DNA from 4 places in the Enterobacter sp. SA187 genome. Region 4 is predicted to be linked to each of the others. Evidence: predicted binding sites of a transcription regulator. Region 4 holds the regulator's gene; each other region holds the start of a gene.
What was found. The regulator CRP, encoded in region 4, controls carbon source genes, mostly activating them, when cyclic AMP is high. The targets are predictions, from matches to a motif close to ATGTGANNNNNNTCACAT.

Region 1 (8,567 bases), 2.0 Mb from region 4:
GGTATTACCGGCAGACATACCGTTAGAAACGTACAGGTTGCCAACGATGTTCATGGGAATATAAACCGTCTGCTGATCGGACTGACGGGTGAAAGGCAGGCCGCAGATCCCACGCTCTTCATTGCCGGACTGCAAATCAATCAGCATGCTGGCGGTCAGTTCGTTTTCCGGATCGTAGAACGCGCGCAGACGCTCATCAAGAATGCCTTTCGGCAGTTCGTCGTCTTCCGGCAGCGGGAACCATTTTTCGTTAGGGTAATGAACGAACGGGCCATTGGCGATGGCATCGCCCAGCCAGAAATCGGCAAAGAAATAGTTGGTGGAGAGGCGTTCGAAATATTCGCCCAGCGCGGAAGCCAGCGCCGCCTTTTTGGTCGCGCCTTTGCCGTTGGTAAAGCACAGTGAGCAGGCTTTATCCCGGATGTGCACAGACCAGACGTTCGGAACCGGATTCAGCCAGGAGGCTTCTTCTATATCGAAGCCGAGATCGAGCAGTTTTTGCTGGAAGCGGGCGATGGAATCTTCCAGAGCGGCATCTTTGCCGGGGATAAATGTTTGCGTCATTGTCTTCACTTTATTCGTACGGAAAGCGCGCAATGATACGGGTTTTGCGTGACAGGCGCTATCGAAGTAAGCCGGGCGGCAAAAATAAAACTTCCCACTATGCTTATACTCACTAACATACTGTTCAGGATGAATAAAATGAAAGCGTTTGATCTGCAACGTATGATGCTGGATAAAGTGCCGCTGGAGTTTTTGGGCGAAGTCGCGCTGCGTAGTCTTTATACTTTTGTGCTGGTTTTTATATTTCTTAAGCTGGCAGGTCGCCGTGGCGTACGGCAGATGTCGCTGTTTGAAGTGCTGATAATTCTGACATTGGGATCGGCTGCGGGGGATGTGGCGTTTTACGACGATGTCCCTATGCTGCCCGTATTCATCGTATTTCTTACCCTGGCGGTGCTTTACCGGCTGGTGATGTGGTTGATGGCTCACAGTGAAAAACTGGAAGATCTTTTTGAAGGTAAGGCGGTGATCGTCATCGAAGAAGGCGAGCTGGCGTGGGAAAAACTGCAAAAAGAAAACCTCACCGAATTTGAATTTTTTATGGAGCTGCGGGTTAACGGCGTCGAACAGCTGGGGCAGGTCAAACTGGCGATCATGGAAACCAATGGCCAGATCAGCCTCTATTATTATCCTGATAATGAAGTCCGTCCGGGTCTGAGTATATTGCCGCCGGAATGGAGCCCGCGTTTCACGACTATTCCTGAAGAAGATGATTACGCCTGCATAAGGTGCAGTGAGGTCATAAGAATGAAGGCGGGTCAGCGGATGCTCTGCCCGCGCTGCGCCCATCCCGAATGGTCAAAAGCGAGCCGCGCGCTACGCATTACCTGACAGCGTTTTTCTCCATAAGAAATCAGCAAGTCCGGACATTGTGCTATGTGATAACGCCCACAATTCCGGGCTGTGCGCCATTACCCGTTGCGACACCCGTCACTGAATGGTAAAACCGATGTCACAGGAATAACTTATTGCTATCAGCATGGTGAGGGGAAATGGCTCAGGTGTTTAATTTCAGTTCAGGTCCGGCGGTTTTACCGGCAGAGGTGCTTAAACAGGCGCAACAGGAGTTGTGCGACTGGAACGGTCTTGGCACATCGGTAATGGAAATCAGCCACCGTGGAAAAGAATTTATTCAGGTGGCAGAAGAAGCAGAACAGGATTTTCGCGATCTGCTGGACATCCCCTCAAACTATAAAGTTTTATTCTGTCACGGCGGCGGTCGCGGTCAGTTCGCCGGTATCCCGCTGAATATCCTCGGCGATAAAACCACTGCCGATTATGTTGATGCCGGTTACTGGGCGGCAAGCGCGGTAAAAGAGGCGAAAAAATACTGCACCCCAAACGTCATTGACGCTAAAACTACCGTTGACGGTCTGCGTGCTGTGAAGCCGATGCGTGAATGGCAGCTCAGTGATAACGCCGCCTATATGCATTATTGCCCGAACGAAACCATCGACGGTATCGCCATTCATGAGACTCCGGATTTCGGGCGCGACGTCGTGGTAACGGCGGATTTATCCTCGACCATTCTGTCCTCGCCGCTGGATGTCAGCCGCTTCGGCGTAATTTACGCCGGCGCGCAGAAAAATATCGGCCCGGCCGGACTGACGCTGGTGATCGTACGTGAAGATCTGCTCGGCAAAGCGCATCCCGCCTGTCCCTCGATCCTCGATTACACCGTGTTAAACGATAACGACTCCATGTTTAACACTCCGCCGACCTTTGCCTGGTATCTGTCAGGGCTGGTGTTCAAATGGTTGAAAAAGAATGGCGGCGTCACGGCCATGGACCACATCAATCAGCAAAAAGCCAGCCTGCTGTACGGCGTCATCGATAACAGCGACTTCTACCGCAACGATGTGGCCGTCGCTAACCGCTCGCGCATGAACGTGCCTTTCCAGCTGGCCGACAGCCAGCTTGATAAGCTGTTCCTTGAAGAGTCCTTCGCCGCCGGTTTACATGCGCTGAAAGGCCACCGCGTCGTGGGCGGTATGCGCGCCTCAATTTATAACGCCATGCCGCTGGAAGGTGTTCAGGCGCTGACCGACTTCATGACGGATTTCGAACGCCGCCACGGTTAATCCCGCATCCCATCGCTACCCCCGCAGCCTGACTGCGGGGTTTTTATTCCGTTTTTTTGAGAGTTAAGCTTCATGGAATCCCTGACGTTACAACCCATCGCGCGTGTTAATGGCACCATCAATCTGCCAGGTTCAAAAAGCGTTTCCAACCGCGCGTTGCTGCTGGCCGCGCTGGCGCACGGCACCACTGTTCTGACCAACCTGCTGGACAGTGATGACGTTCGCCATATGCTCAATGCCCTGAGCGCGTTGGGGGTGCAGTACAGGCTGTCCGACGATCGTACCCGCTGTGAAGTGACAGGCGCGGGCGGCCCGTTAGTTTCCGCTGAAAAGCTGGAGTTATTTTTAGGTAACGCCGGTACGGCGATGCGTCCGCTGGCGGCGGCGCTTTGTCTGGGAAACAACGATCTGGTGCTGACCGGCGAGCCGCGTATGAAAGAGCGTCCTATCGGGCATCTGGTGGACGCCCTGCGTCAGGGCGGCGCGCAGATCGACTATCTGGAGCAGGAAAATTACCCGCCGCTGCGTTTACGCGGTGGTTTCGCTGGCGGCGAGATTGAGGTTGACGGCAGCGTCTCCAGTCAGTTTTTAACCGCACTGCTGATGACCGCGCCGCTGGCGGCGCAGGATACCTTTATTACCATTAAAGGCGATCTGGTATCTAAGCCGTACATCGACATCACCCTGCATCTGATGAAAACCTTCGGTGTGACGGTGGATAACCAGAATTATCAGCGCTTTGTGGTACGCGGCGCGCAGCACTACCAGTCGCCAGGACATTATCTGGTAGAAGGCGATGCCTCTTCTGCCTCTTATTTCCTTGCGGCGGGTGCCATCAAAGGCGGGACGGTAAAAGTCACCGGCATTGGCCGCAACAGCGTGCAGGGCGATATCCGTTTTGCGGACGTGCTGGAAAAAATGGGCGCGACCGTGGAATGGGGCGATGATTACATTGCCTGCACCCGTGGTGAGCTGAATGCAGTGGATATGGATATGAATCATATCCCGGATGCGGCAATGACCATCGCCACGGCAGCGCTGTTTGCCCGCGGCACCACGACGCTGCGCAACATCTACAACTGGCGCGTAAAAGAGACCGACCGTCTGTTTGCGATGGCGACCGAACTGCGCAAGGTAGGCGCAGAGGTGGAGGAGGGCGAAGATTATATCCGCATCACCCCTCCGGCCTCGTTAACCCTGGCCGAGATCGGCACCTATAACGATCACCGCATGGCGATGTGCTTCTCGCTGGTGGCGCTGTCCGATACGCCGGTTACCATTCTCGATCCGAAATGTACGGCGAAAACCTTCCCGGATTATTTCGAACAGTTAGCGCGCATCAGCACGCTGGCGTAAAGGGCGACAATCCAGACGCGCTGGATAAAAAGTAACAAATTGTCTCTTTCCGGGCTGACTTCCTGTCAGCCCTCTATACTTGCGCCATTCTTCTCCCCACCGTTATTACGCTTTTGGTTATTTTCACGCGACAGTAACGGTCATTCGCGTTGCAGCGTATAATGCGCGGCGTTCACGTTAACGGTATGCCTTTATTAAGGAGAAAAAGATGACGGCAATTGCCCCGGTAATCACCATTGATGGGCCAAGCGGCGCAGGTAAAGGTACGCTGTGCAAAGCGATGGCGGAAACATTGCAATGGCATCTGCTGGATTCAGGCGCAATTTATCGCGTGCTGGCATTGGCGGCATTACATCACCACGTTGATGTGACCTCGGAAGATGTCCTGGTTCCGCTGGCAGCCCACCTGGATGTCCGCTTTGTCTCTACCAATGGCAATCTGGAAGTGATCCTCGAAGGGGAAGACGTGAGCGGCGAGATCCGCACCCAGGAAGTGGCCAGCGCCGCCTCGCAAATCGCGGCGTTCCCACGTGTACGTGAAGCCTTGCTTCGTCGTCAGCGCGCCTTCCGCGATGCCCCGGGGCTTATCGCCGATGGCCGCGACATGGGCACGGTGGTTTTCCCCGACGCGCCGGTGAAGATTTTCCTCGACGCCTCCTCGGAAGAACGTGCGCATCGCCGCATGCTACAGTTGCAGGAGAATGGCTTTAGTGTTAACTTTGAACGCCTTTTGGCCGAGATAAAGGAACGCGACGATCGCGACCGTAACCGGCCAGTGGCGCCGCTAGTGCCGGCTGCTGATGCATTAGTTCTGGATTCTACCAGTTTAAGCATTGAGCAAGTGATTGAAAAAGCGCTACAATACGCCCGCGAAAAGCTGGCGCTCGCTTAATTAGCGACCAAATTCCGAAGTACCTGCTGCAATGGAGTGTGAGCAGGCATGTGAAACAACCCCATCCGGCATGAAGCCAGATGGACGTTAAATTGAAGAATCCTGAAGATTATCAATATGACAGAATCTTTTGCTCAACTATTTGAAGAATCCTTAAAAACAATCGAAACCCGTCCGGGTTCCATCGTTCGTGGTGTTGTTGTTGCTATCGATAAAGATATCGTACTGGTTGATGCCGGTCTGAAATCTGAGTCCGCCATCCCGGCTGAGCAGTTCAAGAACGCCCAGGGCGAACTGGAAATTCAGGTTGGTGACGAAGTTGACGTTGCGCTGGACGCAGTCGAAGACGGCTTCGGTGAAACTCTGCTGTCCCGTGAGAAAGCTAAACGTCATGAAGCTTGGATCACGCTGGAAAAAGCATACGAAGACGCTGAAACTGTTGTTGGTGTTATCAACGGCAAAGTTAAAGGTGGCTTCACTGTTGAGCTGAACGGTATTCGTGCGTTCCTGCCGGGTTCCCTGGTAGACGTGCGTCCGGTTCGCGATACTCTGCACCTCGAAGGCAAAGAGCTCGAGTTCAAAGTTATCAAGCTTGATCAGAAACGCAACAACGTGGTTGTTTCCCGTCGTGCGGTTATCGAGTCTGAGAACAGCGCTGAGCGCGATCAGCTGCTTGAAAACCTGCAAGAAGGCATGGAAGTTAAAGGTATCGTTAAGAACCTCACTGACTACGGTGCATTCGTTGATCTGGGTGGCGTTGACGGCCTGCTGCACATCACAGACATGGCATGGAAACGCGTTAAGCATCCGAGCGAAATCGTAAACGTTGGCGACGAAATCACTGTTAAAGTGCTGAAGTTCGACCGCGAGCGTACTCGTGTATCTCTGGGCCTGAAACAGCTGGGCGAAGATCCGTGGGTAGCTATCGCTAAGCGTTATCCGGAAGGTACCAAACTGACTGGTCGCGTGACCAACCTGACCGACTACGGCTGCTTCGTTGAAATCGAAGAAGGCGTTGAAGGCCTGGTTCACGTTTCCGAAATGGATTGGACCAACAAAAACATCCACCCGTCCAAAGTTGTTAACGTTGGCGATGTAGTGGAAGTTATGGTTCTGGATATCGACGAAGAACGTCGTCGTATCTCCCTGGGTCTGAAGCAGTGCAAATCTAACCCATGGCAGCTGTTTGCTGAGACGCACAACAAAGGCGACCGTGTTGAAGGTAAAATCAAGTCTATCACTGACTTCGGTATCTTCATCGGCCTGGACGGCGGCATCGACGGCCTGGTTCACCTGTCTGACATCTCCTGGAACGTTACAGGCGAAGAAGCAGTTCGTGAATACAAAAAAGGCGACGAAATCGCAGCCGTTGTTCTGCAGGTTGACGCAGAGCGTGAGCGTATCTCCCTGGGCGTTAAACAGCTCGCAGAAGATCCGTTCAACAACTACGTTGCTCTGAACAAGAAAGGCGCAATCGTAAACGGTAAAGTGACTGCAGTTGACGCTAAAGGCGCAACCGTAGAACTGGCTGACGGCGTTGAAGGTTACCTGCGCGCTTCTGAAGCGTCCCGTGACCGCGTTGAAGATGCAACTCTGGTTCTGAACGTAGGCGACGACGTTGAAGCTAAATTCACCGGTGTTGACCGTAAAAACCGCGTAGTTAGCCTGTCTGTTCGTGCGAAAGACGAAGCTGACGAGAAAGATGCAATCGCTACTGTTAACAACAAACAGGAAGAAAGCAACTTCTCCAACGCGATGGCTGAAGCGTTCAAAGCAGCTAAAGGCGAGTAATCAGATACTCTCTATCTTTTGTGCTAACGCATGAAGGATGACGAGTAGCTTGACAGATTGCAGGATTCGTCCTGTAATCAATAACAAAGGGCGGCTACGGCCGCCCTTGTTTAATAAGCTGTTAGCTAATTTTCCTTACTAAGGAAACCGGAGGAATCATGACCAAGTCAGAATTGATCGAAAGACTTGCCACCCAGCAATCGCATATCCCGGCAAAGGCTGTTGAAGATGCGGTGAAAGAGATGCTGGAGCATATGGCCTCGACTCTTGCACAGGGCGAGCGCATTGAGATCCGCGGTTTCGGCAGTTTCTCTCTGCACTATCGTGCACCCCGCACCGGACGTAACCCCAAGACAGGCGACAAAGTGGATCTGGAAGGCAAATATGTCCCACACTTTAAGCCGGGTAAAGAATTACGTGACCGCGCCAACATTTATGAAAATTAAGTTTTACTGCTGATAAGCGAAAACTTAATGACCTGAAAAAAGCACCCAATGAGGTGCTTTTTTCATGGCTGGTACATCTCTCCGCAACCCGCGCCGCATTTTTAAAGCGCCGTTGCTGCAAACCGATAAAATCTTCCCGGCCTTCGCCGTAAATCCGCAAACGCCTGCCCGACATCTCACGCTGGTTTATGCACACTACCTGCAACAAGGAGGTGGGGATGCATTTGCCAGGAATTGCCCTGTGTCTGCTGACCGCGATAACGCCACTGCTGTGGTTGCCAAAACTGCCGGATCTTAACAGCATCTTCATTATGATCTTTATCGGTTGTTTGGCAGGCGTTTGCCGCGATCGCCGCTCAGGTTATATCGGGCTATGGCTGCTGTTTATGGCGTGGGGGATGCTTGCCGCTAAAGAAGCCCTCTGGCCGACAGAGCACCTGCCCGGACGCGTCCGGCAGGCGGAAGTGCGTCTTACCGGTACCGATAACGTCACTACGCACCGCGGCGTGATAGAAAGGCTGAACGGGAAAGCTCTGTATCCTGCGCCGGGGATCATGCTTTATGGCGAATACCTGCCGCAGCCTGCCTGTGCCGGACAATTATGGAAGATGACCCTCAGGGTGCGCCCGGTTCACGGTCAGCTTAACGACGGGGGATTTGATACTCAGCGCTACGCCCTGGCCACACACAAGCCCGTGACCGGCCGCTTCACCCGGGCGAACGTGCTTGATGCCCGCTGTAGCCTGCGGGCGCAGTATCTGGCTTCCCTTGACGCAACGCTTGAAAAAGCACGCTGGCGAGCGGTGCTGCTGGCATTAGGAATGGGGGAGCGAAGAGCACTGGATGCCCCGGTGAAAGCGATTATGCGTCAGACCGGCACTGCACATCTGATGGCCATATCCGGACTGCATATTGCTCTTGCGGCCACGCTCGGCTGGCTGTTAGCTCGCGGAATACAGTTCTTACTGCCGGGCCGCTGGATCGACTGGCGCGCGCCCTTATTAACAGGACTGCTATGCGCGACAGGTTATGCCTGGCTGACCGGGCTGCAACCGCCCGCCCTGCGCACAGTCGTGTCGCTTGCGGTGCTGGCGGCGCTGCGGCTTTCAGGACGGCAATGGTCGGCGTGGCACGTCTGGCTCTGCTGTCTCGCGGCGATCCTGTTTATCGATCCGCTTGCGGTATTGTCAGAAAGCCTGTGGCTGTCGGCGTTCGCGGTAGCGGCGTTAATCTTCTGGTATCAGTGGCTACCGCTGCCCGCGTTTCGCGGCGGACGATTACTGCGCAGCATGATAAGCCTGATCCACCTGCAAACTGGCATGATGCTATTACTGCTGCCGTTACAGGTGGCGCTGTTTCACGGCATCAGCCTGACATCCCTGGTGGCTAATTTGCTGGCGGTGCCGCTTGTCACCTTCGTATGTGTGCCGCTGATCC
Region 2 (5,240 bases), 2.0 Mb from region 4:
AACGCTGGAAGCCGAAGGTTTCCCGATTTTCGCGTATGACGCCTCGCTGGGCGGTAAATATCCGGTGATCTGCGTCGTGCTGTTTAACCCGGCTAACGGCACCTGCTTCGCCTCTTTCGGCGCGCACCCGGACTTTGGCGTGGCCCTTGAGCGTACTGTGACCGAGCTGTTGCAGGGACGCGGACTGAAAGATCTCGACGTCTTTACGCCGCCAACCTTTGATGATGAAGAAGTGGCTGAACATGCGAATCTCGAAACGCACTTTATCGATTCCAGCGGTCTGATCTCCTGGGACATGTTCAAACAGGATGCGGATTATCCGTTCGTGGACTGGAGCTTTGCCGGCACCACCGAAGAAGAGTTTGCCACCCTGATGGCCATCTTTAAGGCGGAAGATAAAGAAGTCTATATCGCCGACTACGAGCACCTGAGCGTGTACGCCTGCCGCATCATCGTGCCGGGAATGTCTGATATTTATCCGGCGGAAGATCTGTGGCTGGCGAATAACAGCATGGGCGCGCACCTGCGTGAGACTCTGCTGGCGCTGCCGGGCAGCGCGTGGGAAAAAGAAGATTATCTCAATCTGATCGCGCAGCTGGATGAAGAAGGCCATGACGATTTCACCCGCGTGCGTGAACTGCTGGGTATCGCCACGGGTAAAGATAATGGCTGGTACACGCTGCGCATCGGCGAACTGAAAGCGATGCTGGCGCTGGCGGGTGGCGACACCGAGCAGGCGCTCATCTGGACGGAATGGACGATGGAATTCAACGCCTCGATCTTTACGCCGGAACGCGCCAACTATTACCGCTGCCTGCAAACGCTGTTGCTGCTGACGCAGGAAGAGGATCGCGAGCCGCTGCAATATCTGCACGCTTTTGTGCGTATGTACGGCGCAGAGGCCGTGGAAGCGGCCAGCGCGGCGCTGAGCGGTGAAGCGCCCTTCTATGGCCTGCAGGCCGCCGACGGCACATTGACCGCCTTCCCGGCGCATCAGTCTCTGTTACAGGCATATGAGAAGTTGCAGCGCGCGAAAGCGGCCTACTGGACAAAATAAGCAGAAATAACATTACAACCTGTAGGCGTAAGCGCAGGTTCAGGCTATATTACGGGGCGATTAAATCGCCCCTTTTTTTATTATTTTGTAATGAACCGCAAATGTAATAATTAAGTTAATTATGGGTGAATATTATTATCGACACCCAGGCAGAATTGTTACTTTTTTAAGTCATTACTCCATATTAATTAACTGTCAGCCGGGAGAGCATATAATTTTTTTCAACACTTTTAATAAACTTTAAAATTTATTTTTATTTGGATAATCAACACGTTACTCCGTATTTGCCGGAAAACCATGCGCTTTACGGGCCTATAAGCCAGGCGAGATATGATCCACATCAATTTCTCTTCTATAATGCTTTGTTAGTATCTCGTCGCCGACTTAATAAAGAGAGAGTTAGTGTGAAAGCTGACAACCCTTTTGATCTATTGCTACCAGCTGCTATGGCGAAAGTTGCCGAGGAAGCCGGTGTCTATAAAGCAACGAAACATCCGCTGACCACCTTTTATCTGGCGATCACCGCGGGCGTATTCATCTCCATCGCTTTCGTGTTCTACATCACTGCCACGACCGGCACCGCGACTATGCCGTTCGGTATCGCCAAACTGATTGGCGGCATATGTTTTTCTCTGGGGCTGATCCTGTGCGTTATCTGCGGCGCCGACCTGTTTACTTCAACGGTACTGATTGTCGTCGCGAAAGCCAGCGGACGCATCACTTGGGGCCAGCTCGCCCGGAACTGGGTTAACGTTTATGTCGGCAACCTGATTGGTGCGCTATTATTCGTACTGTTGATGTGGTTATCTGGTGAATATATGGTCGCTAACGGTGGCTGGGGACTCAACCTCCTGCAAACCGCCGATCATAAAATGCATCACACTTTTGTCGAAGCCGTGGCTCTCGGGATCCTGGCAAACCTGATGGTCTGTCTGGCGGTATGGATGAGTTACTCCGGCCGCAGCCTGATGGATAAAGCCCTCATCATGGTTCTGCCCGTCGGTATGTTTGTCGCCAGCGGCTTCGAACACAGTATTGCAAACATGTTCTTGATCCCACTGGGTATCGTAATTCGTCATTTTGCAGCGCCGGAGTTCTGGACCGCGATCGGTTCGACTCCAGAAAGTTTTTCTCATCTGACAGTGATGAACTTCATAACAGATAACCTGATCCCGGTAACCATCGGGAACATTATCGGCGGGGGTTTACTTGTTGGGTTGACATACTGGGTCATTTACCTGCGTGGCGACGACCATCATTAATGGTTGCCTCAGGCAGTAAATAAAAAATCCACTTAAGAAGGTAGGTATCATATGTCCGAGCTTAATGAAAAGTTAGCCACAGCCTGGGAAGGTTTTGCGAAAGGTGACTGGCAGAACGAAGTCAACGTACGCGACTTTATCCAGAAAAACTACACGCCTTACGAGGGTGACGAATCCTTCCTGGCCGGCGCCACTGAAGCTACCACCTCGCTTTGGGACAAAGTGATGGAAGGCGTGAAGCTGGAAAACCGCACTCACGCACCTGTTGATTTCGACACCTCAATTGCCTCCACCATTACTTCTCATGATGCTGGCTACATCAACAAAAACCTTGAGAAAATCGTTGGTCTGCAAACTGAAGCGCCTCTGAAACGTGCGATCATCCCGTTCGGCGGCATTAAAATGGTTGAAGGTTCCTGCAAAGCGTATAACCGCGAGCTGGACCCGATGCTGAAAAAAATCTTCACCGAATACCGTAAAACCCATAACCAGGGCGTGTTCGATGTTTACACCAAAGACATCCTGAACTGCCGTAAATCCGGTGTGCTGACCGGTCTGCCGGACGCCTATGGCCGTGGCCGTATCATCGGTGACTATCGTCGCGTTGCGCTGTACGGCATCGACTTCCTGATGAAAGACAAATACGCCCAGTTCCTGTCCCTGCAGGACAAACTGGAAAACGGCGTTGATCTGGAAGCGACTATCCGTCTGCGCGAAGAAATCGCCGAACAGCACCGTGCTCTGGGCCAGATCAAAGAGATGGCTGCTAAATACGGCTGCGATATTTCTGCTCCGGCAAAAAATGCGCAAGAAGCGGTACAGTGGACTTACTTCGGCTACCTGGCCGCTGTGAAATCCCAGAACGGCGCAGCAATGTCCTTCGGTCGTGTTTCCACCTTCCTCGACGTGTACTTTGAGCGCGACCTGAAAGCGGGCAAAATCACCGAACAAGAAGCTCAGGAACTGATTGACCACCTGGTCATGAAACTGCGTATGGTTCGCTTCCTGCGTACCCCTGAGTATGATGAACTGTTCTCCGGCGACCCGATTTGGGCAACTGAATCTATCGGTGGTATGGGCGTTGATGGCCGTACTCTGGTTACCAAAAACAGCTTCCGTTTCCTGAACACCCTGTACACCATGGGTCCGTCTCCGGAACCAAACATCACCGTGCTGTGGTCAGAAAAACTGCCGATGGCCTTCAAAAAATACGCAGCGAAAGTGTCTATCGATACTTCCTCCCTGCAGTATGAAAATGATGACCTGATGCGTCCTGACTTCAACAACGACGACTACGCGATCGCTTGCTGCGTAAGCCCGATGGTTGTTGGTAAGCAAATGCAGTTCTTCGGCGCTCGCGCTAACCTCGCGAAAACCATGCTGTACGCTATCAACGGCGGCGTTGATGAAAAAATGAAAATCCAGGTGGGTCCGAAGTCTGAACCTATCAAAGGCGATGTCCTGAACTTCGATGAAGTGCTGGATCGCATGGATCACTTCATGGACTGGCTGGCTAAACAGTACGTTACCGCACTGAACATCATCCATTACATGCACGACAAGTACAGCTACGAAGCCTCTCTGATGGCGCTGCACGACCGTGACGTTATCCGCACCATGGCGTGTGGTATCGCAGGTCTGTCCGTTGCGGCTGACTCCCTGTCTGCAATCAAATATGCGAAAGTCACCCCGGTGCGTGACGAAGACGGTCTGGCTATCGACTTCAAAATCGAAGGTGAATACCCGCAGTTTGGTAACAACGATGCTCGCGTAGATGACCTGGCGGTTGACCTGGTTGAACGTTTCATGAAGAAAATTCAGAAACTGACTACCTACCGTAACGCTATCCCGACGCAGTCTGTTCTGACCATCACCTCTAACGTTGTGTATGGTAAGAAAACGGGTAACACCCCGGATGGTCGTCGTGCTGGCGCGCCGTTTGGACCAGGTGCTAACCCGATGCACGGCCGTGACCAGAAAGGCGCCGTTGCCTCTCTGACTTCCGTTGCAAAACTGCCGTTCGCTTACGCTAAAGATGGTATCTCTTACACCTTCTCTATCGTACCGAATGCGCTGGGTAAAGATGACGAAGTGCGTAAAACCAACCTGGCAGGCCTGATGGATGGTTACTTCCATCATGAGTCTACCATCGAAGGCGGTCAGCACCTGAACGTCAACGTCATGAACCGTGAAATGCTGCTCGACGCGATGGAAAACCCGGAAAAATATCCGCAGCTGACCATCCGTGTATCCGGCTACGCGGTACGTTTTAACTCCCTGACGAAAGAACAGCAGCAGGACGTTATTACCCGTACCTTCACCCAGACCATGTAATTTCATGTCCGGCTGAAAAAGCGTACAATAAAGGCTCCACTTATGTGGGGCCTTTTTAACAGTTCCCCCTCTTCATCAAGCCTGCTTTGCCAAGTGTCTTTTCAGGCCATTGCCAAAACAGACTTAACACAGCCGGTTTGAGCTGTGCAATACAAGCCCGGGACGGGCTACACCTGGAGATACATCGCAATGTCAGTGATCGGTCGCATTCACTCCTTTGAATCCTGTGGCACCGTAGATGGCCCGGGCATTCGCTTTATCACCTTCTTTCAGGGCTGCCTGATGCGCTGCCTGTACTGCCATAACCGTGACACCTGGGACACGCACGGCGGTAAAGAAATTACCGTCGAGGAGCTGATGAAAGAAGTGGTGACCTACCGCCACTTTATGAACGCGTCAGGCGGCGGCGTGACCGCATCCGGCGGCGAGGCCATTCTCCAGGCTGAATTTGTACGTGACTGGTTCCGCGCCTGTCACAAGGAAGGTATTCATACCTGCCTCGATACCAATGGCTTTGTGCGTCGTTACGATCCGGTCATTGATGAACTGCTGGAAGTCACCGACCTGGTGATGCTCGATCTGAAACA
Region 3 (8,567 bases), 1.0 Mb from region 4:
GAGCGGTACGGTGGATTCCCAGGCACAAATTGATCGTGCGGAAAGTATCGCCAAAGCGGTCGATGGTGTGAAAAGTGTGAAGAACGACCTTAAAGCGAAGTAATGCATTGCCCGGTTAATGCCGGGTCTTGCAGGCAGGATACCGAAAAAAATCGCAGTGAGTAGCCTGAGCGCTCACGAGCAGCGGTCGACATTAATTATGGTAAAGGAGAGTCATATGTTTCGTTGGGGCATTATATTTCTGGTTATCGCGTTAATCGCCGCCGCCCTGGGCTTCGGTGGTTTAGCAGGTACCGCAGCGGGTGCAGCAAAAATCGTATTTGTTGTTGGTATCATTCTGTTCCTGGTCAGCCTGTTCATGGGCCGCAGACGTCCATAGCAGTTTGACATACCCCGATACATCGCAAAGCCAGTCCTCGTGACTGGCTTTCGTTGTTTCAGAGGCGTTAAAATTGCGCTACTTTGTAAGACACAATAATTTAACAGGGTGACAGGGTGGGACAGCGAATTCCGGTAACGCTCGGCAATATTGCACCGTTAGCGTTACGTCCATTTCGCCCGGGTCGACTCGCGCTGGTGTGTGAAGGCGGCGGTCAACGGGGCATTTTCACAGCAGGCGTGCTGGACGAATTCATGCGCGCAAATTTCAACCCCTTTGACCTGTACTTCGGCACCTCCGCCGGGGCGCAAAACCTCTCGGCGTATCTGTGTAACCAGCCTGGCTATGCGCGAAAAGTCATTATGCGCTACACCACCTCGCGGGAATTTTTTAACCCGGTGCGCTTCGTGCGCGGCGGGAATCTTATCGATCTCGACTGGCTGATTGAATCCACCGCCAGCCAGATGCCGCTCGCCATGGACACCGCCGCCCGGCTGTTCGACAGCGGAAAATCCTTTTACATGTGCGCCTGTCGCGGCGATGACTTCACGCCCGGCTACTTTTCGCCCACCAGCCAGACCTGGCTGGATCTGATCCGCGCGTCGAGCGCCATTCCCGGCTTTTACCGTCCCGGCGTGATGCTGGAAGGCATTAACTATCTGGATGGCGGCATCAGCGATGCGATCCCGGTGCAGGAAGCGGCGAATCGGGGGGCGCAGACGATTGTGGTGATCCGCACCGTGCCATCGCAGATGTATTACACCCCGCAATGGTTTAAGCGTATGGAGCGCTGGCTGGGCGACAGCAGCCTGCAACCGCTGATGGCGCTGGTGCAGCATCATGAAACCAGCTATCGCGCCATTCAGCAGTTCATCGAAAAGCCGCCGGGAAAACTGCGCATCTTTGAGATCTACCCGCCACGACTGCTGAAAAGCATGGCGCTGGGCAGCCGTCTGCCTGCGCTGCGGGACGACTACAAACTGGGTCGTCTTTGTGGACGCTACTTCCTGGCAACGGTCGGCAAACTGCTGGCGGAAACGCCGCCGCTGTTGCGCCATGCCCCGCGCATTGTGACGCCGCCAGCCGTCACCGTACCGCCTACCGTCGTGGTGCCGCCCGCCGCGGTCGCCAACGATGCCATTACCACACCGCTGGTGGATGCGCCTCAGGCTAACGATGACACCAGCTTTAACAGTGAGGGGACGGCGTGACATTGCGTTTTATCGACACCCACTGCCACTTTGATTTTCCGCCCTTCACCGGCGATGAAAGCGCCAGCATTGCCCGTGCCGCCGGAGCAGGCGTGGAGGCCATTATCGTGCCCTCAACGGAAGCGGCGAATTTTGACCGCGTGCTGAGGCTGGCCCGCGAGCACGAGGCGCTTTATGCCGCGCTCGGCCTGCATCCCATTGTTATTGAGCAGCATACCGATCGCTGCCTGCAACAGCTGGAGGCGCACCTTGCCGCCCCTGATCCACGGCTGATCGCCATCGGCGAAATCGGCCTTGATTTGTATCGTGACAACCCGCAGTTTGATCGTCAGGAACAGATCCTGGACGCCCAGCTGGCGCTGGCGAAACGCTATGCTTTTCCGGTGATCCTGCACTCCAGGCGCACCCACGATAAGCTGGCGATGCACCTGAAGCGCCACGCGCTGCCGCGTACCGGCGTGGTACACGGTTTTGCCGGTAGCCTGCAACAGGCGCAACGGTTTATTGAGCTGGGCTATTACATCGGCGTCGGCGGCACCATCACTTATCCACGCGCCAGTAAAACCCGCGACGTGATGGCGCGTCTGCCGTTATCGGCGCTGCTGCTGGAAACCGACGCGCCGGATATGCCGCTGAACGGTTTTCAGGGCCAGCCCAACCGCCCGGAGCGGGTGGCGCAGGTGTTTGAGTCTTTGTGCGAACTGCGCCCGGAAGCACCGGAAGCGATCGCCGAAACGATATTTGCCAACACCCGCCGTCTGTTTTTTACAGATAAAGCGCAGGCAGAATAATCTTCTCCACGCCCCTTTCCCGCAGCGCCGCCGCCAGCGGTTCCACATCCACCGGGGTGGCGCTGTGCCATTGTGCCGCCTCGCCATAAACGCCGTGGGCATGAAAGGCGTTCAGGCGCACGCTGACGTCGCCGAGGCTGACAATAAAATTGCTCAGTTCTGTAATGTGTTGCAGGTAATCGCTGTGGCCCGGGATCGCCAGCAGCCGTAGCTCGGCCAGTTTGCCGCGCGCCGCCAGCCAGCGGATGCTCTCTTTCACCCGCGCGTTGTCCCGCCCGGTCAACTGGCGGTGAATGTCGTTGTCCCAGGCTTTCAGATCGATCATCGCCCCGTCAAATAACGGCAGCAGTTTTTGCCAGCCGGTTTCACTCAGCAGACCGTTGCTGTCCACCAGACAGCTCAGCGTTGACAGCGCGGGATCGGCTTTTATGGCCGCAAAGAGTTGCAGTAAAAAGGGCAGTTGCGTGGTGGCCTCGCCGCCGCTGACGGTAATACCGCCGATAAATGCGCGCACTTTTTTGATCTGCGCGATAACCTCCGCCACGCTCATGCGCTGCGCCATCGGCGTCGCCCGTTGCGGGCAGCGCCGTAAGCAGGTGTCGCACTGCTGACAGACGGCTTCATACCATGTCACCTGCCCGTTAATTATCGACAGCGCCTGATGTGGGCAGTGCGGCACGCAGTCGCCGCAGTGGTTGCAGCGCCCCATGGTCCAGGGGTTATGGCAGTTTTTACAGCGCATGGAGCAGCCCTGTAAAAACAGCGCCAGCCGGCTGCCCGGCCCGTCGACGCAGGAGAAAGGGATCAGCTTACTGACTAAAGCGCATCTGCTGTTCATGGCTGACCACGCGGGGTTGACGTTCCAGCATGCGCGTATTGCGCGCGGCTTCTTCACCCAGCCAGGTGGTATTGGTGCGCGATCCTTCCGCGCGGAATTTTTCCAGATCCGACAGTCGCACCATATAGCCGGTAACGCGCACCAGGTCGTTGCCGCTGACGTTGGCAGTGAACTCCCGCATCCCGAGGCTGAAAGCCCCGAGACAGAGTTGCATCACCGCCTGCGGGTTGCGTTTGATGGTTTCGTCGAGGGTTAAAATGTCGCTGATGCCCGCCGCGTACCAGGCATGATGCGGCGCGACGGTCTGCAAATGGGTGATGGGATCCGGCTCTTCGCCGTACGGCAGGCGCGCCCCCGGCGTGGTGAGGGTATCGCTGCTGATGCCGGACTGCGCATGCAGCATGGCGCGCTGCTGCCAGCCGTGCTTCACCGGCGTGCGGGCGACAAAATCCGCCAGATGTTCGCTGATGCGGTAAGCCAGTTGATTCGCCGCCTCGTCCTGCCCGTAGCGGCCCGCGCTACCGCTTTTCTCACTCAGGGTGTTCACCGCTTCCGCAAGGCCGTAGATGCCGAACATCGGCACAAAACGTTGTGGATCGATCAGCCCCTCTTTTACCAGGAAGCTATGCTCAAAGAAACGGGACTGCTGATAAAGGAAGTCGCAGCGCGCATCAATAATGGCGATCTGCTGTGCGCAGTAGTGCGCCAGCGTGCGATTAAAAAAGTCGTCCACTGACGCGCTGCGTTCGGCAACGGCCTTCAGGTTTAGCCTGACCAGCGTGCTGCCGCCCCCCGCCAGCGGCAGCGAGTTGTAACAGCTGACAACGCCGTAGCCGCCTTTTGTGAAAATTCTATCATTTACCGGGCCGTTGGAAATATGCGGTTTACTGCACTCACAGATGTTTTCCGCCACCTTCAGCAGCAGTGACTCGGGGGTAATTTCAGGATCATAAATAAAGGTCAGATTCGGCGAAACCTGCTTTAACTCTGCGTCAGCGCGTAAAATGGCGCGGGTGACCGGCGTATCCTGCGGGCCGATATTGGCATGCATAAAGGCATCCGGCAGGGTGCGATCCAGATAGCGCCAGAAACGTTTTATGCGACTATCGATTTCGTCTTGTGTTAGAATTCTAACATAAGGTTGCAGCAGGGCATCAAGGTGGCCGAGGAACACCGGCATCGAAGTGACCGACGGCACATGGTGATAAAGAATGGTGAGCATCGACAGCGCATCGTCGAAATCTTTTGCCGGTTCCAGCTTCAGCCATTCCGAACCCTGCGCCAGAAATTTCGCGTAATCGGGCAGCACATAGCGCGGTTTGTAAGGCGCGTTGCCCTCGAACATATCGCATATCACGCCGTCATCCAGCGCCGCACGCGCGGCCTGGGGTAAGGCGGGATAAGGCAGAGCGTTTTCCGCCTCCAGCGCCAGAAAATGTCGCTTTTGTGCGGATGAGAGTACAGGGCTTGTCACAATTTGCTGGCAACGTTGCAGCATCGTTTGGGGCGCAGACGCGGGCATGGGCTTTCCTCGGGTTCCTTGAGTGAGGCGGGCAGTGTAAGAAATGCCGGATGCACGTCTTTTGATCCTGATGGGTGCGCAGCGGAAAAACCCTGGCCCTGGTGCTGAAAAAGTTGATCTGAATCTCATATCAGTTATGCAAATGTGAATGTCGTTTTCATTAACTGTGATGAATGTCGAAGTGTCGTGGCGGGTGAATGTTAGAATACTCACACACCCGCCGGAATAAATGTTAACCGGAGAATGTTATGACTGATTTAACCGCAAGCAGCCTGCGCGCGTTGAAACTGATGGATCTGACCACCCTGAACGACGATGACACCGATGCGAAAGTGATCGCCCTGTGTCACCAGGCGAAAACCCCGGTTGGCAACACCGCCGCGGTTTGCATCTATCCGCGCTTTATCCCGATTGCGCGTAAGACGCTGAACGAGCAGGGCACGCCTGACGTGCGCATCGCCACCGTGACCAACTTCCCGCACGGTAACGATGACATTGAGATCGCGCTGGCCGAAACCCGCGCCGCCATCGCCTATGGTGCGGATGAAGTGGACGTGGTTTTCCCGTACCGCGCGCTGATCGCCGGTAACGAGCAGGTCGGTTTTGACCTGGTGAAAGCCTGTAAAGACGCCTGTGCCGCAGCGAACGTGCTGCTGAAAGTGATCATCGAAACCGGTGAGCTGAAAGAAGAAGCCCTGATCCGTAAAGCGTCTGAAATCGCCATCAAAGCGGGCGCTGACTTTATCAAAACCTCCACCGGTAAAGTGCCGGTCAATGCCACGCCGGAAAGCGCGCGCATTATGATGGAAGTGATCCGTGATATGGGCGTGGAAAAAACCGTTGGCTTCAAACCGGCGGGCGGCGTGCGTACGGCTGAAGATGCCGCGCAGTTTCTGGCTATCGCCGACGAGCTGTTTGGCGCTGACTGGGCTGATTCCCGTCACTACCGTTTCGGCGCGTCCAGCCTGCTGGCAAGCCTGCTGAAAGCGCTGGGCCACGGCGACGGTAAAAGCGCAAGCGCGTATTAAGTAGTTATTTGCCAGACCACAGGCCGGGTAAGGCATCACCGCCACCCGGCATGTCATCGTAACGCCGGGTGGCGCGTTGCTTACCCGGCCTACAGACTGGCCTTCGACTCTTTTTCCTCAGGGGGTTCCCTTGTTTCTCGCTCAAGAAATTATCCGCAAAAAACGTGACGGCATCGCATTAAGCGATGAAGAGATCCGCTTTTTTATTAACGGCATTCGTGACAATACCGTTTCCGAAGGCCAGATTGCGGCGCTGGCAATGACCATTTTCTTCCATGACATGGCGATTGAAGAGCGCGTCTCGCTCACCATGGCGATGCGTGATTCCGGCAGCGTGCTGGAGTGGAAAAGCCTCAACCTTAACGGCCCGATTGTAGATAAACACTCCACCGGCGGCGTGGGCGATGTCACCTCGCTGATGCTGGGGCCGATGGTCGCCGCCTGCGGCGGATACATTCCGATGATTTCCGGGCGCGGCCTGGGGCATACCGGCGGCACCCTCGACAAGCTGGAAGCCATTCCGGGCTTCGATATTTTCCCGAACGATCAACGCTTCCGCGAGATCATCAAAGACGTGGGCGTGGCAATCATCGGCCAGACCAGCTCGCTGGCACCGGCGGATAAACGTTTTTATGCCACCCGTGACATTACCGCCACGGTGGACTCCATCCCGCTGATCACCGCCTCGATCCTCGCCAAAAAACTGGCGGAAGGTCTGGATGCGCTGGTGATGGACGTGAAGGTCGGCAGCGGCGCCTTTATGCCAACCTACGAACTCTCTGCGGAACTGGCGCAGGCGATTGTTGGCGTGGCGAACGGTGCGGGCGTTCGCACCACTGCGCTGCTGACGGACATGAATCAGGTGCTGGCCTCCAGCGCCGGTAATGCCGTGGAAGTGCGCGAAGCCGTGCAGTTCCTCACCGGCGAATACCGCAACCCGCGCCTGCTGGAAGTGACCACCGCGCTGTGCGTGGAAATGCTCATTTCCGGCAAGCTGGCGAAAGATGACGCCAGCGCCCGTGCCATGCTGCAAAACGTGCTCGACAACGGCAAAGCGGCGGAAATCTTTGGTCGTATGGTTGCAGCCCAGAAAGGCCCGACCGATTTTGTTGAAAACTACGACAAGTACCTGCCGACGGCAACGCTGACCAAAGCGGTTTATGCTGATAACGAAGGCTTCGTGTCAGACATGGACACCCGCGCCCTCGGCATGGCGGTGGTATCGATGGGCGGCGGTCGCCGTCAGGCCTCTGACGCCATTGATTACAGCGTCGGCTTTACCGATATGGCCCGACTGGGCGACAGCGTGGACGGTCAGCGTCCGCTGGCGGTCATTCATGCCAGAGACGAAAACAGCTGGCAGGAAGCGGCCCGCGCGGTGAAAGCCGCTATCCGCATCGATGACCGCGCACCGGCGGAAACCCCGGTGGTATATCGCAGAATTACTGAATAACCGCCCGGCGAGCTTCCCGTTACAGGAAGAGTTCGGGTATACTGATCTGATCGCTTTTTTACAGCGCGCAAGGTACGGAGAAACTATGAAACGTGCATTTATAATGGTGCTGGACTCATTCGGCATCGGTGCGACTGAAGATGCGGAGCGCTTTGGCGACGTAGGTTCAGACACACTTGGCCACATCGCAGAAGCCTGCGCAAAAGGTGAAGCTGACCAGGGTCGTCAGGGTCCGCTTAATCTGCCTAACCTGACCCGTCTGGGTCTGGCGAAAGCCCACGAAGGTTCCACCGGCAAGATTGCGGCGGGTCTGGACGGCAACGCGGAAGTGATCGGCGCGTATGCCTGGGCGCATGAACTCTCCTCCGGGAAAGACACGCCGTCGGGACACTGGGAAATCGCCGGTGTGCCTGTGCTGTTCGACTGGGGCTATTTCAGCAACGAGACCAACAGCTTCCCGCAGGAGCTGCTCGACAAGCTGGTGGAACGCGCAAACCTGCCGGGTTACCTCGGTAACTGCCACTCCTCCGGTACGGTGATCCTCGACCAGCTCGGCGAAGAGCATATGAAAACCGGGAAACCGATTTTCTATACCTCTGCCGACTCAGTGTTCCAGATCGCCTGTCACGAAGAGACCTTTGGCCTGGATAAGCTGTATGAGCTGTGCGAAATCGCCCGTGAAGAGCTGACCGAAGGCGGCTACAACATTGGCCGCGTGATCGCACGTCCGTTTATCGGCGACAAGCCGGGCAACTTCCAGCGTACCGGTAACCGTCACGACCTGGCGGTAGAGCCACCGGCGCCAACCATCCTGAAAAAGCTGGTTGAAGAGAAGAACGGCCAGGTGGTTTCCGTGGGTAAAATCGCGGATATTTATGCCAACGTCGGCATCACCAAAAAAGTGAAAGCGACCGGTCTGGATGCGCTGTTTGACGCCACCGTTAAAGAGATGAAAGAGGCAGGGGACAACACTATCGTGTTTACCAACTTTGTCGATTTTGACTCTTCCTGGGGCCATCGCCGCGACGTGGCAGGCTATGCCGGTGGTCTTGAGCTGTTCGACCGCCGTATGCCGGAACTGCTGGAGCTGGTGGGCGAAGATGACATTATTATCTTCACCGCTGACCACGGCTGCGATCCGACCTGGAAAGGCACCGATCACACCCGCGAACACATTCCGGTACTGATCTACGGCCCGAAAGTGAAACCGGGCTCGCTCGGTCACCGTGAGACCTTCGCGGACATCGGTCAGACGCTGGCGAAATACTTTGGCACGTCCGATATGGAATATGGCAAAGCCATGTTCTGATACCCGTTGCCGGATGGCGCTACGCTTATCCGGCCT
Region 4 (8,567 bases):
TTGCAGACTTAGGCTCGTAGGCCGGGTAAGCGAAAGCGCCACCCGGCAAATTTCTAATGCTTCCGCTTTCCTGTCCGCATCAGCCAGATGCCGTGATGCGGGCGCTGACGCCATGCCACCGACGAAATGGTGTGCATGGTGTTCAGATGCCCGATAACACGTTGCAGATGCTGTTCCAGCGTGCTCATCGGGCCCTGGGTTAAGGTCTCCGGCGCTTCCAGAATATTGGCATCCCCCGACCCTGCCGGCCCGTCATATTCCAGGCGCTGCTGGCAACGCTGAAGCGCAATTTCACAGGATTCCAGATAACGTTGCGCCAGATCCGGCGTCAGCATGGTGTGCTCGCGCGCCAGGGTGGTCATCGCGTTAATGTGCTCGACGATAAACTGGCTGTGCGTCACCCAGAGTTTCATATCTTCCAGGTAATGAGTGTTAAAGCCCGGCTCCTGCATTGCCTGATTGAGCGAGTTAAACAGCGTATTGTGTGCCTGATTGACGCGCATGCGCTGGTACGCCAGCGGCGTGGGCTGCGGATCGTCGCTGAGGATCAGGCGGATGGCCTCCTGGTCCGCCTCCAGCGCGTCGTGGGCGTTCTGCCGCAACAGCCCGCTCTGCCACTGCGGCCACAGCCAGACCATGCCGCCAAAGGCGATCAGACAGCCAATCAGCGTATCGATAAGCCTGGCGACGATAAACTGGTCGCCGCTCAGCGTCAGCAGCTGTAACGAATACACCGCGGTGATGGTGAAGCCCACCGTCGCCCAGCCATAATTCTTGCGGATGATCAGATAGCTAATCAGCGTCACCACCAGCATACCGAGCAGCGTATAGCCTTCCGGCACGTGAAAGTGCAGCGTGATACCGGCAATAATCAGCCCCGCCATAGTCCCCGCCGCCCGGTGCTGAATACGCACCCGCGTTGCGCCGTAGCCGTTTTGCGTCACCAGCAGTACCGTCATCAGGATCCAGTAGGGCTTGGGCAGATGCAGCGCGATCCCCATCAGGCTGGCGATGGCGAGCATCACGGCAATGCGCGCCGCATTGCGCAGCGCCGGGGATTTAAACGACAGATAGCTTTTGAGCGCCGGGATCAGCGGCTGGCGGCGCTGTTTATCCTCCATCAGATCGCGCACATACAGCGGGCGCTGGGTGCGCAGTACTCTGGCGATACGGCTGAAGTGCCAGGCGCAGAACTGGCCGACCGGGTTATCCGGATGCTGACGGGCGATTTTTTCCAGCGCGCCGACCTGCTTATCCATATTAAAGCGCACAGGAAAACGGTGATAGAGAATGTCGTCCGCCAGCACCCGCAGCCGGGCGGCGACCACCTGCGCGTTCCAGCGGATCACCGCTTCGGCGTGACTCTGCTCCACCAGTTTTTGCACTTCCTGGGGCTGATGCAGGCTGACGGAAATATGCTCCTGCAGGTCCAGCGCCACCTGAAACGCCCGCAGCAGGCGCTTGTAATCGTTATGCTGATTAGCGGCGAGCATGTGCATTTGCTGGTAACACTGGCTGATCAGATCCACGGCTTTCTGCTGACGCGCCAGCAGCGGCGGCAGGGCTTTTTCCGGATCCGCATGCTGGGTCAGCAGACTGTATTTAGCTTCGCAGTACTCCGCCAGCTGGCGGTAGAGCAGGCTTAAGGATTCGCGCAGCGGCTGTTCGCGCCACATCCAGAACCACAGCCAGTTAAACAGCCCGTACCACAGCGTGCCGGAGGCATAAATCAGCAGCGGCTCCCATACCGGCATATTTCCGGCAAGGCTTAAGGTAAAGATGGCGGCGATAAGCGACGCCGGCAGCAGGCGCGCGTGCAGGGCGCTGATCTCTGCCGTGACGCCAAGCAGCAGCGCCAGCCCGCCGAGGATCAGCGGCAGGGCGATGTTCTCCGCCAGCAATAGCTGCACCGCCAGGCTACAGCCCGCAAACAGCGAGCCGCCCACGATCAGGCGTTTGAAAAAGCGTTTATGGGGGGTATCGAGCCCGGCAATGTTGCAGCAGGCAGGAACGAGAGAGAACAGCAGCCCCTGTTGCAGGTGCCCGAAGGCGAGGCCGATGGCCACAGGGAGACACAACACCAGCGTTTGTCGCAGGGCGTAGTTAATTTCCGGGTGATAGATCAGCCTGCGCCACATGAGAATGCAAACAAAAACGGCGTCTCGCAGATGCAATACGCCGTTTGAGGGGCTTAGCGGGTTCCGTAAACCACGATGGTTTTACCGTGCGCAGAGATCAGGTTTTGATCTTCCAGCATCTTCAGAATGCGACCGACGGTTTCACGGGAGCAGCCAACGATCTGACCGATCTCCTGACGGGTAATTTTAATTTGCATACCGTCCGGGTGGGTCATGGCGTCCGGCTGTTTGGCCAGGTTCAGCAGCGTCTGCGCGATGCGGCCAGTCACGTCGAGGAAGGCGAGGTTACCCACTTTCTCGGACGTCACCTGCAGGCGGCGCGCCATCTGGGAAGACAGGCGCATCAGAATATCCGGGTTCACCTGGATAAGCTGACGGAATTTTTTGTACGAGATTTCTGCCACTTCACAAGCGGTTTTAGCACGTACCCAGGCACTGCGCTCCTGACCTTCTTCAAACAGGCCCAGTTCACCGATAAAATCTCCCTGGTTGAGGTAAGAGAGGATCATCTCTTTACCTTCTTCATCCTTGATGAGCACTGCCACTGAGCCTTTAACGATGTAATACAACGTTTCCGCTTTTTCACCCTGGTGAATCAGCGTGCTCTTCGACGGGTACTTATGAATATGGCAATGAGACAAGAACCATTCGAGAGTCGGGTCTGTTTGCGGTTTGCCAAGCACCATGCGCGGTTATCCTCTGTTATAAGCTGGCTCCAGAGCCAGGATGAACACTCTGCCTCTGGGGTTGCAATCATATGCTTCCCTGTTCCCGGGAAGTGGCCGTTCGAAAATCCAGCCTTTAATGTTTGATGTCGTCTGCATACATGTGCAACGTCAATGTATCACTGTAGCAGCCAGAATGTTTTAGCATAGCTTTTGCTGTGTGTCTCCTGGTGTCTCGCTTCAGCATGATGCAGGTCGCCTTCCGTTGCGAGAATTGTTATGTGCGCGTAATCTGAAGGGAAATTTACCGCGCCGGAGCGAATAAAATGCAAGCAAGAGTCAAATGGGTAGAAGGTTTAACGTTCCTGGGCGAGTCTGCTTCAGGCCACCAGATCCTGATGGACGGCAACTCAGGCGATAAAGCGCCAAGCCCGATGGAGATGGTGTTGATGGCCGCCGGGGGATGCAGCGCCATTGACGTGGTATCCATTCTGCAAAAAGGGCGTCACGATGTGACGGATTGCGAAGTCAAACTGACCTCCGAGCGCCGTGAAGAGGCGCCGCGTCTGTTCACGCACATCAATCTGCACTTTATCGTCACCGGCAAAGCGCTGAAAGAAGCGGCGGTAGCCCGCGCGGTGGATCTGTCGGCAGAGAAGTATTGTTCGGTGGCGCTGATGCTGGAAAAAGCCGCCACTATCACCCATTCGTTTGAGGTGATTGAGGGGTGATTTTTGGTGCACGTCAGGTGGCGCTGCGCTAACCCTGCCGGATGGCGCTACGCTTATCCGGCCTACAAAAGCTTAATCTGTAGGCCGGATAAGGCGTTCACGCCGCCATCCGGCACAAAAAATCACTCGATTTTCTTGCCTTCCATCAGCCGCTGCACCAGCGGCAGCATGATCAGCTCCATCGCCAGCCCCATTTTTCCGCCCGGCACCACTAATGTATTGATGTGGGAAATGAATGAGCCCTGCAACATCGCCAGCAGCCAGGGAAAATCGATGCCTTCCAGATTACGGAAATGGATCACCACAAAGCTTTCGTCCAGCGACGGGATCGCTTTCGCGGCGAAGGGGTTGGAAGTATCCACGGTCGGCACGCGCTGGAAGTTAATGTGCGTGCGGGAAAACTGCGGCGTAATAAAGTTGATGTAGTCTTCCATCGACCGCACCACCGAATCCATCACCGTTTCCCGTGAATGCCCGCGCTCGCTGGTATCGCGCACCAGCTTCTGGATCCACTCCAGGTTAATGATCGGCACCACGCCGACCAGCAGATCCACATGGCGCGACACGTCCTGCTGTGGCGTCACCACGCCGCCGTGCAGCCCTTCATAAAACAGCACGTCGGTAGGTTCAGGCAACGGTTGCCACGGTGTGAAGGTGCCCGGCACCTGATTCCACGGCACTGCCTCATCGTAGGTATGGAGATATTTACGTGACTGGCCGGTGCCGGTCAGCCCGTACTCGATAAACGTCTGCTCCAGCAGCCCGAAGTCATTTGCTTCCGGGCCGAAATAGCTGATATGCCGTCCGGCATCGCGCGCTTTACGGATCGCCATGTCCATTTCCGGGCGCGTGTAACGGTGAAAGCTGTCGCCTTCCACTTCTGCGGCGCGCAGATCCAGTTGCGCGAAAATCTTACGAAACGCGAGGCTGGTGGTGGTGGTTCCGGCTCCGCTGGAACCCGTTACGGCAATCACCGGATGTTTGGCAGACATAGCAACGCTCCCTAAAACTGGTTTTATTCGCGAAACTGCTTCTTCGGCATGATGTTCACCGTTTCATGCAGTTCAGACCACACCAGCACCGCTTCTCCGGTTTGCAGCTGGCGCTTAACGTCGGCGACCTTTTGTTCAAGTGAACGCTCATGTTCACCATAATCGGTGCCTTCACGCAAGACAAAGCTCTCGATCAGGCTGTCGAGCGTCTCTGTTGCCAGATCCTGCCAGGGGATAATCATTTACGCCTCCAGATATGTTGTCAGCCAGTCGGGAATGCGCTTTTCCAGCCACATTTCCGGGCGGCGCAGCGTCCCGCCCACAAAGCCCACGTGCCCGCCGTGTTCCGTCAACTGATACTCCACGTTGGGCGGTAAATAACCCGCCGCCGGAATAACATTATGATCCATAAACGGATCGTCTTTGGCATGAATGATAAGCGTCGGCTTGCGAATCTTCGGCAACACCGGCATGGCGCTGCACTGACGATAATAGTCGATGGCGTCGGTAAAGCCGTGGATACGGGCGGTGATCAGATCGTCAAAATCCCGGATGCGGCGCATACGACGCAGGCGGGTAAGATCAACCGGCAGTGAATCCGGATACGCCTTCAGCTTGCGCATCGCGTTGCCCTTTAACAGGTTCAGCAAATAGTGCTGATAAAAGCGCGAAAAGCCTTTATCCATATGATAGCTACAGGCTTCCAGCACCAGCGGAGCCGATACGATCACCGCAGCATTGAGCGGCAGATCGGGTTCATTTTTGCCCAGCAGACAGCCGAGCATATTACCGCCGAGGGAAAAACCCACCGCTGCCGTGGGCGCTGCGCCAAACTCACGCTGTAACCAGTGTAAAAACCAGGTGCCGTCTTCCGTTTCCCCGGAGTGGTAAATGCGCTTCAGACGATTGGGTTCGCCACTACAGCCGCGAAAGTGCATCACCACGCCGAGCCAGCCGCGCGCGCGGGCGGCGTTGATCAAACCGTGGGCGTACGGGCTGTGCAGGCTGCCTTCCAGACCGTGAAACACCACCAGCCTGGGCTTATGTTTGGCCACATGCGGATCTTCGCTCCAGGCGAGATCGACAAAATCGCCATCCGGCAGCTCAAGGCGCTGCCACTGGGGCGTGAACTGGAGCCGACGGCGAATGAGGCGCGGCAGCATGGTTTGCAGGTGGGGATTGGCTGCGCCGGCCAGTGGGCGAAATGCAAGGCTGTCAGCGGCAGTATCCGGGATCTCTAAGGGCGTTATTTGAGCCATAATCGTGCGATGTGTTCTTAAAAGTCTGCCGACTACTATACCTGTTAAACCCCGCTGCTGCGGATGAAATTGCGTTTCCGGCCCTGATGCGTTGCCTGCCATAGATACTTTTTGCGTTGCTTTTCCTGATCTCCATCACAGATTGTCACTTTGATTATTACTCTCAGGCTAATGATTAAGCACAGGGCTTAATTGATGACTTTCTCACCAGAGCGCACACTTAGTGCAGTGTTAAGCAAATCAAAATGATGTGCTGAATCAGGAGGTTAATAATGTTATCTGGGCAAACGCCTGCACGGGTATGGAACACACGACGTACCGAGAAACAGCGTCGTCTGGCTTCTGTCCCGGTAGAAGGCAAAGTGCTGCCGACCGACGACCTGGTCGCCATGCTGGAAAAACTTATCGCACCCGGCGACAAAGTGGTGCTGGAAGGCAATAACCAAAAACAGGCGGATTTTCTTTCCCGCTCCCTTGCGCAAGTCAGCCCGCAAAAAGTGCACGATCTGCACATGATCATGCCAAGCGTTGGCCGCAGCGAACACCTCGATATTTTTGAAAAGGGCATCGCCCGTAAGCTCGACTTCTCGTTCTCCGGTACGCAAAGCCTGCGCATTTCGCAGCTGCTGGAAGACGGTCAACTGGAAATCGGCGCGATCCACACTTACATCGAACTCTATTCCCGTCTTTATGTCGATCTGTCGCCGAACGTCGCGCTGATCGCCGGCTACAAAGCTGACCGCAAAGGTAACCTTTACACCGGGCCGAGCACTGAAGACACTCCTGCGCTGGTCGAAGCCGCAGCGTTCCGTGACGGCATCGTCATCGCCCAGGTTAACGAACTGGTGGATGACGAATGCGATTTACCGCGTGTCGACATCCCCGGCTCCTGGATCGACTACGTGGTGGTAGCGGACAAACCGTTCTTTATCGAACCGCTATTTACCCGCGATCCGCGCCTCATCAAACAGGAACACATCCTGATGGCGATGATGGCGATCAAAGGCATTTACGCCGAACACCAGGTGCAGTCGCTGAACCACGGTATCGGCTTTAATACCGCTGCCATCGAACTGCTGCTGCCCACCTACGGCGAACAGCTGGGGCTGAAAGGCAAAATCTGTAAACACTGGACGCTGAACCCGCACCCGACGCTGATCCCGGCGATCGAAAGCGGTTGGGTGGAGAGTGTGCACTGCTTCGGTGGTGAACTGGGGATGGAAGAGTATATCCGCGCCCGTCCGGACATTTTCTTTACCGGCGCCGACGGCTCCATGCGCTCCAACCGCGCGTTCTGCCAGCTGGCAGGGCAGTACGCGGTGGATATGTTTATCGGTTCGACCTTACAGGTTGATGGTTTCGCCAACTCCTCGACCGTAACCCGCGGTCGTCTGTCCGGCTTCGGCGGCGCGCCAAACATGGGGCACGATCCGCACGGTCGGCGTCATGCCACCCCGGCGTGGCTCAACATGATCACTGAACCCGACCCAATGCAGCGCGGTAAAAAACTGGTGGTGCAGATGGTGGAAACCTTCCAGGCAGGGTCAAAACCGACCTTCGTGGAAAAACTCGATGCCATCGACGTGGCGAAAGCTTCCGGCATGCCACTCGCCCCGGTCATGATTTATGGCGATGACGTGACGCACGTACTGACGGAAGAAGGTATCGCTTACCTCTACCGTGCCGAAAGCATGGAAGAGCGTCGCGCGATGGTCGCCGCCGTTGCCGGGATCACCGATATCGGTCTTGGCGTGGACGCGAAACGCGTCGCCGACCTGCGCCGCAGCGGCAAAGTGGTTTATCCGGAAGATATTGGCATTCGCCGCACCGACGCCACCCGTTCGTTGCTGGCCGCCGGTAGCGTGGCGGATCTGGTGGAATGGTCTGACGGTCTTTATAACCCGCCTGCAAAATTCCGGAGCTGGTAATGAAACATCTGCCACAGATTGAAGCTTGCGGAGGTGCCGAATGGCTGGCGCGAACCGCCACCCAGTGTCTGATTGACGAAGCACGGTTAAGCCCGAAGCCCGGTCTGGTGGACAGTCGGGGGAATGGGGCGCACCACGACCTGACGCTGGCGCTGATGGAGCGTTCCGCGCGTAGCCTGACCCCTACGTTTCATGCCCTGGCGCAACAAAGCTGGCAACGTCCGGCAGACATTGCGCTACGACAAACTATCGGGCGACTGGGTCGCGAAGGCGAACAGCAGATGATGGCTGCCACCGGCGGCGTGAATACGCACCGTGGCGCGATCTGGGCGCTGGGCCTGCTGGTCAGCGCGGCAGCGATGCTGGGCGGCGCGGGCACTGCGGAGGACATTGCAAATGTCGCCGCACAGCTGGCGCAACTGCCGGACGCCGCCGCCCCGAAAGTCTTCAGCAAGGGCCTGCGCGCCACCCATCGTTATCGGGTACCCGGCGCACGTGAAGAAGCGCAGCAGGGTTTTCCGCACATCGTCCAACTGGCATTGCCGCAGTTGCAAGCCAGCCGTAAACGCGGCGGCACTGAAACCCAGGCGCGGCTTGATGCGCTGATGGCGATCATGACCTCGCTCAGCGATACCTGCGTGCTGAACCGCGCCGGGATGACCGGGCTGGAAACCATGCGTGACGGCGCAAAAGCCGTGCTGTCAGCCGGCGGAACGGCGCAGCCTGCGGGCCAGCGCGCGCTGGCGCGACTTGACGCGCAGATGCTGGCGCTTAACGCCTCGCCGGGCGGTGCGGCTGATTTACTCGCCGCCACGCTGCTGCTCGACCGTATCGCGACCTTGCCTTATTTATCT

Region 1: serC (3-phosphoserine/phosphohydroxythreonine transaminase) is a predicted target of CRP. The motif match lies at 1,441-1,458, and genes of this name have one in related genera.
Region 2: focA (formate transporter FocA) is a predicted target of CRP. The motif match lies at 1,386-1,403, and genes of this name have one in related genera.
Region 3: deoC (deoxyribose-phosphate aldolase) is a predicted target of CRP. The motif match lies at 4,853-4,870, and genes of this name have one in related genera.

The regions. Positions count from the first base shown of each region.
Region 1 covers NZ_CP019113.1:2,781,550-2,790,116, forward strand. The annotation lists gene ycaO (30S ribosomal protein S12 methylthiotransferase accessory factor YcaO) at 1-564, opposite strand, end outside; gene BMF08_RS13245 (DUF421 domain-containing protein) at 703-1,395, shown strand; gene serC (3-phosphoserine/phosphohydroxythreonine transaminase) at 1,557-2,645, shown strand; gene aroA (3-phosphoshikimate 1-carboxyvinyltransferase) at 2,718-4,001, shown strand; gene cmk ((d)CMP kinase) at 4,210-4,893, shown strand; gene rpsA (30S ribosomal protein S1) at 5,011-6,684, shown strand; gene ihfB (integration host factor subunit beta) at 6,843-7,130, shown strand; gene BMF08_RS13275 (ComEC family protein) at 7,349-8,567, shown strand, end outside.
Region 2 covers NZ_CP019113.1:2,776,170-2,781,409, reverse strand. The annotation lists gene ycaO (30S ribosomal protein S12 methylthiotransferase accessory factor YcaO) at 1-1,057, shown strand, start outside; gene focA (formate transporter FocA) at 1,462-2,319, shown strand; gene pflB (formate C-acetyltransferase) at 2,371-4,653, shown strand; gene pflA (pyruvate formate lyase 1-activating protein) at 4,843-5,240, shown strand, end outside.
Region 3 covers NZ_CP019113.1:1,795,349-1,803,915, forward strand. The annotation lists gene osmY (molecular chaperone OsmY) at 1-103, shown strand, start outside; gene BMF08_RS08595 (DUF1328 domain-containing protein) at 218-379, shown strand; gene BMF08_RS08600 (patatin-like phospholipase family protein) at 496-1,590, shown strand; gene BMF08_RS08605 (TatD family hydrolase) at 1,587-2,381, shown strand; gene BMF08_RS08610 (YjjW family glycine radical enzyme activase) at 2,356-3,219, opposite strand; gene BMF08_RS08615 (YjjI family glycine radical enzyme) at 3,191-4,741, opposite strand; gene deoC (deoxyribose-phosphate aldolase) at 4,990-5,769, shown strand; gene deoA (thymidine phosphorylase) at 5,900-7,222, shown strand; gene deoB (phosphopentomutase) at 7,308-8,531, shown strand.
Region 4 covers NZ_CP019113.1:751,923-760,489, reverse strand. The annotation lists gene BMF08_RS03845 (YccS/YhfK family putative transporter) at 54-2,138, opposite strand; gene crp (cAMP-activated global transcriptional regulator CRP) at 2,192-2,824, opposite strand; gene BMF08_RS03835 (OsmC family protein) at 3,130-3,534, shown strand; gene BMF08_RS03830 (phosphoribulokinase) at 3,657-4,526, opposite strand; gene BMF08_RS03825 (YheU family protein) at 4,550-4,768, opposite strand; gene BMF08_RS03820 (hydrolase) at 4,769-5,785, opposite strand; gene mdcA (malonate decarboxylase subunit alpha) at 6,058-7,713, shown strand; gene BMF08_RS03810 (triphosphoribosyl-dephospho-CoA synthase) at 7,713-8,567, shown strand, end outside.